4 regions of the Peribacillus sp. NPDC096379 genome follow, and region 2 is predicted to be linked to each of the others. Evidence: riboswitches for the same ligand, from Rfam matches in the RefSeq annotation. Region 2 holds a riboswitch; each other region holds the start of a gene.
The links. Region 2 has a riboswitch for S-adenosylmethionine ahead of ACIQZI_RS00460 (methionine ABC transporter ATP-binding protein). Riboswitches for the same ligand answer to the same signal wherever they lie in the genome.

Region 1: another riboswitch for S-adenosylmethionine. It lies ahead of ssuE (NADPH-dependent FMN reductase); the one in region 2 lies ahead of ACIQZI_RS00460 (methionine ABC transporter ATP-binding protein).
Region 3: another riboswitch for S-adenosylmethionine. It lies ahead of ACIQZI_RS17755 (methionine ABC transporter ATP-binding protein); the one in region 2 lies ahead of ACIQZI_RS00460 (methionine ABC transporter ATP-binding protein).
Region 4: another riboswitch for S-adenosylmethionine. It lies ahead of ACIQZI_RS16965 (riboflavin kinase); the one in region 2 lies ahead of ACIQZI_RS00460 (methionine ABC transporter ATP-binding protein).

The regions. Positions count from the first base shown of each region.
Region 1 is NZ_JBIWFD010000001.1:1,582,862-1,586,022, reverse strand. It holds gene ACIQZI_RS07520 (LLM class flavin-dependent oxidoreductase) at 1-735, opposite strand, end outside; gene ssuE (NADPH-dependent FMN reductase) at 790-1,335, opposite strand; SAM riboswitch class I at 1,461-1,565, opposite strand; gene ACIQZI_RS07510 (AAA domain-containing protein) at 1,818-3,161, opposite strand, start outside.
Region 2 is NZ_JBIWFD010000001.1:78,240-81,400, forward strand. It holds gene ACIQZI_RS00455 (undecaprenyl-diphosphatase) at 1-499, shown strand, start outside; SAM riboswitch class I at 1,001-1,112, shown strand; gene ACIQZI_RS00460 (methionine ABC transporter ATP-binding protein) at 1,240-2,259, shown strand; gene ACIQZI_RS00465 (methionine ABC transporter permease) at 2,273-2,923, shown strand; gene ACIQZI_RS00470 (MetQ/NlpA family ABC transporter substrate-binding protein) at 2,939-3,161, shown strand, end outside.
Region 3 is NZ_JBIWFD010000004.1:108,283-111,443, forward strand. It holds gene ACIQZI_RS17745 (MetQ/NlpA family ABC transporter substrate-binding protein) at 1-2, opposite strand, end outside; gene ACIQZI_RS17750 (methionine ABC transporter permease) at 19-687, opposite strand; gene ACIQZI_RS17755 (methionine ABC transporter ATP-binding protein) at 677-1,714, opposite strand; SAM riboswitch class I at 1,888-1,999, opposite strand; gene ACIQZI_RS17760 (O-acetylhomoserine aminocarboxypropyltransferase/cysteine synthase family protein) at 2,421-3,161, opposite strand, start outside.
Region 4 is NZ_JBIWFD010000003.1:627,303-630,463, forward strand. It holds gene ACIQZI_RS16950 (sugar kinase) at 1-124, shown strand, start outside; gene ACIQZI_RS16955 (GntR family transcriptional regulator) at 170-892, shown strand; gene ACIQZI_RS16960 (hypothetical protein) at 1,145-1,276, opposite strand; gene ACIQZI_RS16965 (riboflavin kinase) at 1,407-1,907, opposite strand; SAM riboswitch class I at 2,004-2,108, opposite strand; gene ACIQZI_RS16970 (DUF5381 family protein) at 2,511-3,068, opposite strand; gene ACIQZI_RS16975 (hypothetical protein) at 3,082-3,161, opposite strand, start outside.

The DNA of each region.
Region 1 (3,161 bases), 1.5 Mb from region 2:
AACAAGTTCTGCATGCTTTGCTGCAAATTTCGTTCCTTTTGGTGATGCCCCAGCTTGGAATATTACAGGAGTACGTTGTGGTGAAGGTTCACATAGGTGAGCTCCTGGAACTTTATAAAATTCACCATCATGATCGATATCATGAACTTTTTCTGGATCTGCATAAATCCCTTTTTCCTTATCCACTACGACTGCATCATCTTCCCAACTAGCTTCCCATAGTTTATAGACAACATCTAAGTATTCATCAGCTATATCATAACGATTATCATGATTAATTTGTTGATCTAAGCCAAGATTGCGTGCAGCACTATTTAAATAAGATGTTACGATATTCCAACCGATTCTCCCTTTTGTTAAATGATCCAATGTCGAAATTCGTCGAGCAAATAGATAGGGATGTTCATAGCTTGTCGACGCAGTTAAGCCAAATCCTAAGTGCTTTGTAACTTGCGCCATGATCGGAACAACAAATGCGGGATCATTGACTGGAACTTGAGCACCCTGACGAACTGCTGCATCGCGAGAACCTTGGTATACATCATATGTTCCAAGGACATCGGCAAGGAATATGGCATCGAATCTCCCTTTTTCCAGTACTTTTGCAAGATGCGTCCAGTATTCTGCATCTTTGTACGTAGATGATTGATCGTCTGGATGTGTCCAAAGCCCAGGGGATTGATGCCCTGCGCAGTTCATATCAAATGCATTTAAATAAATTCTTTTTTTTGTCATAATCATTACCACCCATTCGTTTTTTAATGATGTAAATTGGTGCTAAATGTAGTCTTAAGCGATTATTGGTTTAGTTTGTTTAATAGTTTGGAGAAACTCCTCTAAATCGTTATTAAGTCGAGTTTGAATATCTTGATCAGTAATAGGCTGTATACTATTTTCTTTATCAATTTGATTATCTATAATATAAGTCCCTTGAGTGGCTCTTCCTTTTAAAGTAGTTATAAGCGGTTTTAAGGCAAAATCGATTGCTAATAAATGCGCTTTACTCCCACCTACCATTAGCGGTAACACTGGAATTCCTTTAAACGCACTTTCTGGTAATAAATCGATTAGAGATTTTAAAATACCTGTATAAGAAGCTTTGTACACAGGTGAACCAATAATCACCCCATCCGCTTCCTCGATTGATTTTGCTATTTGTTTAATTCCCGTGCTATTATAGCGTGCATAAAGCAAATCCTCAGCAGAAATATCTAAAACGGAAATATACTTTACCGTTATATTCTCCTTTTCTAACAACGATTGAACAAATTTTAAAACTACATCAGTCCTAGATGTTGCTGAAGGGCTTCCAGATAAAATCACTACATTGGGCATTTGTTGACCTTCTCTCTTAGTAAATTAGTTATGATCCTTTGTACGGTCTACATTCAAAGGGTTTAATCTATATTAAACGCATAAAGTCCTCTTTCCTGATAGAAAGAGGACTTTATGCGTAGTCACTCTTATCTGACAAGCCAATGCTTGCAGGAATTAGCACCTTTCTACTAGTTGTAGAGGTTGCTGAAGCTTCATCGGGCCATTCCCTCGGCTTCTCTTGATAAGAAGTATTAAGTTAATTTTATCATAATATTCTAATAACTGATTGTCAAGATTAAATCATATATTTTTCATCGGAATTGTGTGAATAATATTTATTCACACATTGTAATACTAGGATAATTAAGAAGGGGGATGTCCCCAAAGAAAGGTCTGACCCTGCAACAACTAAATACAGTATAGGATAAGTGATAGATACACTACATACTGATTTAGAGTGCGAGGTCAGACCTTTTGAGATATGCTCCTTATAGTTTCTTCTATTCTACGCTAGGTAGTTGGGTAAGAAAATGTTCAACAACCGCAACTGAATCAAGTCGTGCAGCCACATAAGGTGGGGAAAGTCTACGTGTTGCTTCAAGCGGCATTCCTAGCCAGAGATATTGCTTATCAATGATGACGAATGGAAAAGCAATATTTGTTTCAATCTGTTCTTGCACGGCCAAACCTGGAAGCGGACGAATGGAAATAAGCGTGATCTTAACATGTTTTTGCTTACAATTCAGCATATTCAACCAATCCTCTGTAACTATTCCTTTATCAGGTATAGACAAGATAATTGAGTGACATGCTTTTTTAATATCCTCACCTAGAACATCCAACTTACGCGCATGCATCCACTGAAGCTTAGGATGATGATTTTGAATCCACTTGCCAATGTCCCTGGTTGCAACTGTATGTCCGAAGGTTGTTTGATGATCCACAAGCTTACGTAATGTTTTGCCTTTATAAACGGTTTTTCGAATATAGTCCGTATCGCTTACTTGGATGAATTTCCCTTTCGTTCTTGTAATTGCGACATTAATGAGTCGCTCACTATTCTTTCCAGTCAAAAGCATACCAGCACGTGTTTCAGGATAACTATCAACTGTGTCAAATATCATTACATCACGTTCACTTCCCTGAAATCGATGAACAGTTGCTGCAATAATATCAGCTTGTTCAAGCTCTTTCGCATATACTTCTTGTAATAATAGATCCATAAGACGGGATTGAGCTCGATACGGTGTTACATAACCGATGGATCGTGCACCGCTTGAATACGCTTCATGAAGTAGTTGGAATGACAAGAACAGCTGCCAAAGATTCATCCTTGATCTCGATGTCCGCTCCGCTATACAATGTTCACCAGTTCCACTCGTTTCTAACAGCATTAAGGCACGATTAGGAAATGGTCTTCTCTTAGCAATTTTTGCACGGCTCGTTTGTACACTTTCATGATCGCAAACTCGGGAATGATAAATATGTTTATTCGTGAAGGCCGAAATATCTGGATGCATTCTGCGTTGTTCTTTTAACAGAAACAAATGTGGATGGAGCTTCCCTTCATTCACTACATTCACAACGCCTGAACAATGAAAAATATCTTCTTTTAACCATTTATTCACTGATTCATCACGAGCTGAAGCAATTGGCGGCAATTGTTTAAAATCACCACAGACAATGATATTCTTGCCTAACGATGCAGCAAATGCAACTTGTGGGACATAAGCCATACTCGCTTCATCAAGAATGACTAAATCATATTCCTGTTCATAAAGTGTGCTGTCGCTTGCTGTTTTTGCCAGTGTGCTACCAACGATTTTAGCTTCTTTGACAAGCTC
Region 2 (3,161 bases):
GATTTACATTTTGGCTTTGGTACTTTTGGTTCTATGGATCTTTGGTGGAAAACCTATGAAACGGGCAGTATTATATGCCGGTGGAACAGGAGTTATTGCGTTAGTTGTAAATGTTCTTATTGCTCAGATATACTATGAGCCGCGTCCATTTGTCACACATCACGTCCAGACTTTGATTCCTCATGCTGCGGACTCTTCTTTTCCTAGTGATCATTCAACAGGCGCTTTTACGATTGCAATTGCTATGTGGTATCGGTATAAAAAAATTGGTATCCCTCTATTTATTTTAGCCCTATTAACTGGCTTTTCCCGCATTTGGGCGGGGCTTCATTATCCGTTTGACGTAGTAGGCAGTTTAATAGTGGCAATTGTTGTCTCGTATGTGATTGTAAAATTACCAAGATTGTTCGATCCAATTGTAAACTGGATTATTTCTATCTATGACTCGATTTTTAACAAAAGAAGTAGGTCTGATAAATCTAAATCTTCTCGAACATAAAACTTCTAATGATGTGTTAGGTATAGCAGTCTCTAGAGGGTGTCCGGAATGATCTGGAATCTTTGTAATAAATTTTGATCAAAATGAAAAAACTCGTTTTGCTTAACTCATTTTATATACGATCGACAAAAAGGTGAAGTAAGTTCCTTAGTGTTTGAAAAATCTAATTGTCTTGCTTGGTTGCGAATCAAGTATCCCTGATGCTTGGAGGCAGGGGGCTTGTTTTCATAAGCAATATTTTGTATTGGATTAGATAGGAGATTGCCGAACTAACGATTCTTTTTTTTAAAACTACATTAAGACAAGATTATCTAAAAAGGGTCTGCCCTCAAATTCTATACCTCGTTTAATATGTCAGAGATAAACGGTTATAGTAAATGTGGTCAGACCCTTTCACTATGGGGTAACTTCATAGTCATAACACACAGATTTTTTAGAATTTAATTGACATTTTAAATATTAAGTTATATAGTATAGAAAATAAAATTATATATGGATAAATTCTTATCAAGAGATGTGGAGGGACTTGGCCCTATGATACCTCGGCAACAGGTTTTTACTTTTGTAAAAATACTGTGCTAATTCCAACGGACGAAAGTTTGATAGATAAGAAGAAGCCTTTGCTAGATAATTCATAGAAGTGTAATCTTTTATTTGTCTAAGTAAGCCTCTTCTGTCTAATGATGGAAGAGGCTTTTTCGTGTTACAACTTATAATAGGAACAACATGGGGGAGAGCAGATGATTGAATTTCAAAATGTGAAAAAGATGTATGAATCGAAGAAACAAACCGTTGAAGCTTTGAAAGGGATCGATTTAGTCGTTGAGAAAGGCGATATTTTCGGTGTTGTCGGCTACAGTGGTGCTGGTAAAAGTACGCTGATCCGATTAGTCAATTTACTAGAGCGTCCGTCAGAAGGGCGAATTTTGGTAAATGGCAAAGCATTGACTTCGTTAAAGCCGAAAGATTTACGAGCGGAGAAGAAGAAAATCGGGATGATTTTCCAACATTTTAATTTGCTTAATTCGAAGACGGTTTTTGATAATGTTGCGATGCCGCTGATCTTATCGGGTACCCCTGCAAAAGAAATTCATACCCGGGTAAATGAATTATTGGAATTCGTCGGCCTTTTGGGAAAAGCCAAAAATTATCCAGAGCAATTGTCTGGCGGGCAAAAGCAGCGAATCGGTATTGCACGTGCCCTAGCAACCAATCCTTCGATTCTCCTATGCGATGAAGCGACATCAGCGCTCGATCCACAAACGACAAGTGCTGTTTTGCAACTGTTAAAGAAAGTAAATCGGGAATACAACATCACGATCTTGCTGATTACCCATGAAATGTCGGTCATTCGCGAAATTTGTAATAAAGTGGCAGTCATGGAAGGTGGCAGAATTGTTGAGCAAGGTTCTGTGTTTGACGTATTTGCTAAGCCGCAAACAGAGATTGCCCAAAACTTTGTCCGAACAGTGATTCATGACGAAATTCCGCAGAGTTTTAAAAAACAGTCGGAAGGAAATCCGGTTATCTGGAAAATTAATTTTATTGGGGTGAATTCAAGCAAACCATTATTATCAACAATTGCAAAAAAATTTGATATCGATTTAAATGTTTTATCGGCAAATATTTCGGAAATCCAGGAAACGCCGTTTGGTAATTTGATTATGGAAGTGACAGGAGAAGAAAGCGAGATTAAGAAGGCATACGATTATATTCAAGCCGAAAATATTCTCGTGCAGGAGGTAAGTGTACATGAATAACACATTATGGGGCATGGAAATTACGGCAGATCAACTGTTAACTGGATTTGGTGATACGCTTTATATGGTTGCCTTCTCTCTCTTATTTTCAGTTGTGATAGGACTTCCACTGGGAATCTTACTCGTCATAACTAGGAATGGTCATATATTGGAGAATAAGTGGGTATTCAATGTATTGAACCCAGTTATTAATATATTAAGGTCTATACCGTTCATTATTTTACTAGTTGCTCTGATTCCGTTTACTAGATTCGTAGTCGGTACGGCAATTGGGACAAATGCAGCGATTGTCCCCTTGATATTTTATGCGGCGCCTTATATTGCGCGACTAGTGGAAAATTCCCTTTTGGAAGTAGACAAAGGAATTATCGAAGCGGCAGAAGCAATGGGAGCGACGACATGGCAAATTATTTTTCGCTTTTTAATTCCAGAAGGACTTAGCTCATTGGTCCTTACGTTTACAACAGCAACAATCGGTCTTGTCGGTGCTTCAGCGATGGCTGGTGCGGTTGGAGCGGGTGGAGTTGGTGACCTTGCTTTAAGTTATGGGTATCAAAGGTTCGATACGATGACGATGATTGTTACGGTTTTTGCGCTTGTGGTTATCGTTCAATTACTGCAATCAACTGGAAATATCGTGTCCAAAAAAATCAGAAGAAGATAATTGGGGGAATAAAAAATGAAAAAATTATTAATAGCGATCTTAATTCTAACGCTTGCTGTTTTGTCAGCATGTGGAAAAAACGATGTAAAAGGCAGTGCAGACGGCGAAAAAACAGTGAAAGTTGGTGTTAGTAGCGGGGATACACGAACATGGGATTATATCGTTGATATCGCTAAAGAAGAAGGGTTGAAGATCGAGCTCGTTAAATTTAATGATTATATCCAGCCGAATCTAGCAT
Region 3 (3,161 bases), on a different contig from region 2:
ATTTCCTTACCCTCCATCTTATCTTTTGTCTAATTTTGAAGTTATATAATCCCCAATAAATTGGATGACGAACACAATAAGTAAAATAAGAATCGTCGCTAACATCGTTACATCATTGTTGTTTCTCTGGAATCCTTCTTTATAAGCAAGATCTCCTAGTCCCCCCGCACCAATTGCTCCCGCCATCGCTGTATAACCGATCAATGCAATCGCAGTAACCGTAATACCTGAAACAAGTGCAGGCATGGATTCTGGTAATAGTACTTTGAAAATGATGGTACTCGTTTTAGCCCCCATAGATCTCGCGGCTTCAATCACGCCCTTATCCACTTCTCTAAGGCCAATCTCGACCATCCTCGCATAAAAGGGCGCAGCCCCGATAATTAATGCTGGGAGAGCCGCCTTTGCACCTAACATAGAACCTACCACAAAAATTGTAAACGGAATTAATAAGATAATCAGAATAATAAATGGGATTGAGCGGAAGATATTGACCACCGCAGAAATAATCACGTTGATAAATTTGTTTTCCCACATCTGTCCTTTAGACGTCAAAAATAACAATAACCCTAGTAAGATGCCTAATATAAAAGTCGCAAGTAAAGCAATACCTGTCATATATAATGTTTCTTTCGTTGCAAGCCAGATATTTTCCCAAATGACATTCGGAAACCAATTACTCAGCACTTGACATCACCTCCACGCCAACCTGCTGTTCTTTGATGAATTCAATCGCGTGGGCGATTTCTTCATCACTACCATCCATATGAATAAACAATGTGCCATACGATCCATGTTGAGTTTGCGAAATTTTTCCTTGTACGATATTAACATCCAATTGAAAATTACGAATAAGCTTTGTAATTAGTGGACTTTCCGTATTTTCGCCGACAAAAGTTAATTGTACAACCTTGCCTTGTGGATAGTGCTCTAGTAAATGTTCCACAGTGTCCTTCGTTTCCTCAGGCTCCGTTACTTGTTGAACAAACCTTTTTGTTATTTGCTCAGCAGGGTTCCTAAATACGTCAAGAACCGGTCCTTGCTCAACAATTCTGCCGCCTTCCATGACAGCTACCCGGTGACAAATTTTCTGGATGACATGCATTTCATGAGTAATAAGAACAATCGTCAACCCTAATCGTTTATTAATATCGACCAAAAGCTCTAGAATGGAGTCCGTTGTTTGCGGATCAAGTGCAGATGTCGCCTCATCACAAAGGAGTACTTTCGGGTTATTCGCTAATGCCCGGGCGATCCCAACCCTTTGCTTTTGTCCACCACTCAATTGAGAAGGGTAGGCCCCCTCCCTGCCCTCTAAGCCAACCAGCTTAATTAATTCATTGACTCGTTTTTGGCGTTCACTTTTTTTTATACCTGCAATTTCAAGTGGAAACGCGATATTATCGTGTACAGTACGAGACCACAATAAGTTGAAATGTTGAAAAATCATGCTAATCTCTTGACGTGCCTTTCGCAAGTTACGACCTTTAATGCTTGAAATGGTATTTCCTGCTACTACGACAGAACCCGATGAAGGGGTTTCTAGACCATTCAGCATGCGTATGAGGGTACTTTTTCCAGCGCCACTATACCCAATGATTCCAAATATTTCACCTTTATTAATCGTTAAATTCACTTCATCAACAGCCTTAATTGGCTTTGTTTGCACGGATTTAGTACTGAATACCTTACTAACTTTCGACAATGTTATCATTGAACTCACCTCTTTTTGCAATAAACCCTATGAACCTACTCATGTTGTTTGTAAAAACCTTCTACTAAATAAGATTTCACGAACTGCTCCATTCATGCATTGTTTATTTACATAATCGGAAATTAAAAATGCCTTTCCGCGTGAGCAGAAAGGCATTGTGAAAAAAGACCTTCCTCTCATCTCCCAAAGCAATCAGCTTTGCGTGAATTGGCACCTTTTCAAAGCATTAGCTTTGCCGGTTGCCGGGCTTCATCGGGCACATCCCTCCGCCTCTCTTGATAAGAGCAAACAAGTATAAGAAATTGACAAATCATCAATTAAAGTTCATTTCGTTTTCGTTGGAATAATACCATGCAAAAAGATAGAGTGTCAATGTATTATATTTCTATTTATTGAAAAATCGTTAAAAAACTTGGCAACAATCCCTTTAGATAAAGTGAAACTTCAATCAGTGGCGGTTTTCTTCATCCCCTACTGATTGTTAGTCCCGTTCTACTGTCGCTAAGATCGCAGTAAACGCTTCGATCAATCGACAGTACGAACTAAGGACTACATACGCCGCATCCTGTGGGCGTAAACTTTACCTCTGCTCATGCATCGGTAAGTTTCACTGTATCTTTTACGGGCAGTCGATCCCCCCACCTATCTTCTTTTAGCATGCTCAGAATCTCGAGGTGGGGGTCTTACTGCTTAAAAGTGGGAAAAATTATTTTACTGCAAGTGAATGAATGCCTGTAGCTTTTTCAATCGCTTGTTCAAGATCATCGATTAAGTCTTGGGCATTCTCAATTCCAACCGATAAACGTACCAAATCCTCAGACACACCTGATTTTTCAAGTTCTTTGACTGAAAGTTGCTGATGCGTCGTGCTCGCAGGATGGATGATTAAACTCTTCGCATCCCCAACATTGGCTACATGAGACCATAGGCGAATGGAATTGATCAGATTCGCACCTGCTTCTCTACCACCTTTAATGCCAAACGTCACAATGGAACCTGCTCCTTTTGGCAAATATTTGTCAGCCAAGCTCTTATCAGGATGATCTTCATTACCAGGATAGTAGACCCATGAGACAGCTGGATGATTTTGCAGATAGTCGATGATAATCTTTGTATTCAAAATATGTTCCTTCATCCTCACATGCAATGTTTCCAGCCCAATTGCGAATTGGAAAGCACTCTGCGGACTTAATGCTGGTCCAAGATCTCGGAGTAGCTGTACACGTGCTTTGGTAATAAAGGCGGCTGGACCAACTGCTTCTGCATAAACGATTCCGTCATAGCTTGGATCTGGTTCAGTGAACCCTGGGAAATTAGGTGAATTATAATCGAATTTCCCTGCGTCTACAATGATTCCCCCCATTGTTGTTCCATTTCCAAGCAGCCATTTTGTTGCGGAATGAACGACAATATCCGCGCCAAACTCAATCGGTCTGCACAGATATGG
Region 4 (3,161 bases), on a different contig from region 2:
AACCGTACAGTTTGCAGCCGCGGCTGGAATGTTAGCCTGCACAATTGTTGGGGATACGCCCATGTCAACAGAGGCAGAGATATTGTCATCCATTATGGGAACAATTGAAGATATCAAGAGATAAAGTAAAATTTCATACCGGGAAAATGATAGGAGACATGGAACGAGAGTGAATAGAAAAAAAGGACCTTTGTATTTACAAATCAAGGATATATTGAGAGATCGTATTTTACATGGTGTATACGCAGTTAATACTTATATTCCCTCTGAGCCTCTACTAGAAGAAGAATTTAATGTGAGTAAAATTACTGTACGTAATGCAATTAAAGAGCTTGTTCAAGAAGGCTTGATTGAAAAGAAAAGCGGTAAAGGAACGAAGGTCATCACAAATGTTTCGAATGCGAAACTTGCAAAAGGCAAGCACTTTACAGAGTTATTAGTAGAGGAAGGTCACCAAATTATCAAAAAAGTGTTAAGTATAAAAAGGATTCAATTATCTACTGAATCTTCACTCTATCCTCTATTTGGTGAAAATTGCCTTCAAATCGAGCGAATGTACCTTTTGGATGGTGAACCGTATATTCACTTCTCCCACTATATTTTACTGGACATAAGCGATGAAGAATTAAACGATGTTCAGATTAGCTCTTTATATCGTTTTATGGAAGAAAACAATATTAAACTTGAAACATTTAGGGATGAGTTCGCTGTTGCTATCGTGCCTAGTCACATATGTGAATCATTGAAATTGGAAAAAGACACTGTAGCTTTAAAACGAATTCGACTTTCTCATGATGAAGAAGGGAATATTAAAGAATACAGTGAAGGGTACTATAATACAGCAAAACACAACTATATTGTGAGCTATAATGAGCGGAATTCATCGGTTTGACCTAATTAAGCGCTCATTATAGCTTTCTCCCCTGCTAAGGCTTGATAAGAACGAAATATTCTTGCTGTTCATGAGAAGAAATAGATCAATAATTAATCAATGCAGTTGAGCTTATTAATGAATTTGGCTTGCAAAATTAAAGATGAATACAGATTGGGGTTGGGTTCGGGGCCTTCCCGTCATTAGACTAGCTTTAATCTATAGGATGCTTCCCCCCGAACACCTGTATCTTTTCAGCTTTAAATCCAAATTTTAAAGTCCTCCTTTCGACTCCATTTTATAAACGACTAGAAATTCGTGTAGTTTTTTTACAAGTCCACCATTTCCAAATCGAATTACTTTATCTTGCTTCTGCTCCGATTCTACCTCTTTGGCAAATTCCAAAAAGGACAATAGATAAATTCTGCGTGAGAGAATATTAACAATGCCATACTCGTAAAACCAATTATCAATCGTATTATAAATTCCTTTGTTTACCCCATACTGTAAATGGCACCAATTAAAGAATTGTAAATCAGGCAGATTCAGATATTTGCTTTTTCCTAAGGGTTTTCCTTTCTCCGTCCTTAAAAAGATCCTCAAATTGTTTAAATTTCTCGATTGCACGATAGATGTCCTCCGTAATTTGTTTTTTTAATAAATCAATGGAAGCAAACTTTTGTTCTTCCCTCACTTTAAACAGAAGTTGACACTCTATGAACTCTCCATATAGGTCATCGGAGAAGTCGAGAAGATGAACTTCAAATGTTTTTTTCAAGGTTGATCCAAATGTTGGTTTAACACCAACATTCATAATGCCCCGATATTGCTTTCCTTTTACAACCACATGTACGCCATATACTCCATTTGCTAACAAGACAGCATCTGCATCTACATTGGCTGTAGGAAAACCTAATTGCCGTCCCATTTTCCTACCATGTACCACTCTCCCACAAAGAGATTCAGTAATACCTTCCTTCCTTTTACCAAGCAAAATAGTGTCAAATTCAAATGGTGCATCCTGATTGTTAATCATCTACACATCCCCTATCTCAATTGTAAATACAAAAAAACTCTCCTTATTAAAGTGATAAGAAGAGTGAAATGTACACAAACAAGCTACCATTGCCTCCTCTTATCTTTCGAACCATTCGTTCGCTGGAATTGGCACAGTACTCATAAAGAGCCTTTTGCCGAGATTTCATTGGACCAGTTCCTCCATCTCTCTTGATAAGATTCTACATGTATGAAATTTTAAAACACATCGGATTACTAAGAATAATTATTACATTCAATATATAAAATGTTCAAGTTCTTGTCAAGTATTTAATGTCAGATTTTTCCGATACTTAATTATGCATGTTTAACGTGGATAAAAGATTGTCTTTAAGAAATTACTAAGATCCTTAGTCACTTTAAGCAAAGTAATTGGCATTTAAAAAGAGATTTTTCATATTCATTAAAGAAAATTTTTTATGTAATGTAACTATCTAGGTAAAACTCTAATCGTTTAAAAAGGATAAAAAGCTTTTCTATGAAGAAAAAAATTCTTTATCCCTTTTGTTTTTTTTACGCTAGCACACTTTTAAACGATTGGAAAATTTCACAACTGGTAATAAATCGCAATGTAATCAAAAAGCTATTCGATTTTCTGTTCCTGCCGTTCATACCTTACTTCCTTAAGCAAAATATTTAAATCGATTTTACGATCCCAAACTTTTCTCGCGTTTTCTGTCATATAAGGAAAAAGATATTGATCAACCATTACCTGATAATCCAGGTCACTAAGAAGATTATATGTAGGAATCTTTATTCTTTTTTCATCAAAGGTTTCAATAACAATATAATTTATTAAATTGATAGGATTTCTCACCAAATCAGTACTTCGAATATTGTTAATAAAAACCGTTCCCTTTTTAGAAAATACCTTCCCATTTTCCCCTAGAATTATCGTTAATAGAATTTTTCCCGGATTAAAAGCAGGCAGTGACCAGAGTGTTAAATACAGAAAAACAGGAGCGAGCATGATGCCGCCCAAAATATAAATCAACGAATAAGTTGAATTGAATTTAAAGCCATCAATGATCAATATCAAACAGCTTATTAGACCTCCTAAATAAAATACTGCCATCCATACATACATGAACTTTGAGCCCTTTACCTGAATCAGTTCATTTTTCTTCTTTACATTGAGCAAAAGACGCACCTCCTCAGGCTGAGATTGTTTTGTTATTCAGCAATAGATTGTTTATGGTTGACTCATTTGCTCTTTGAAAACATAGATCTAAAT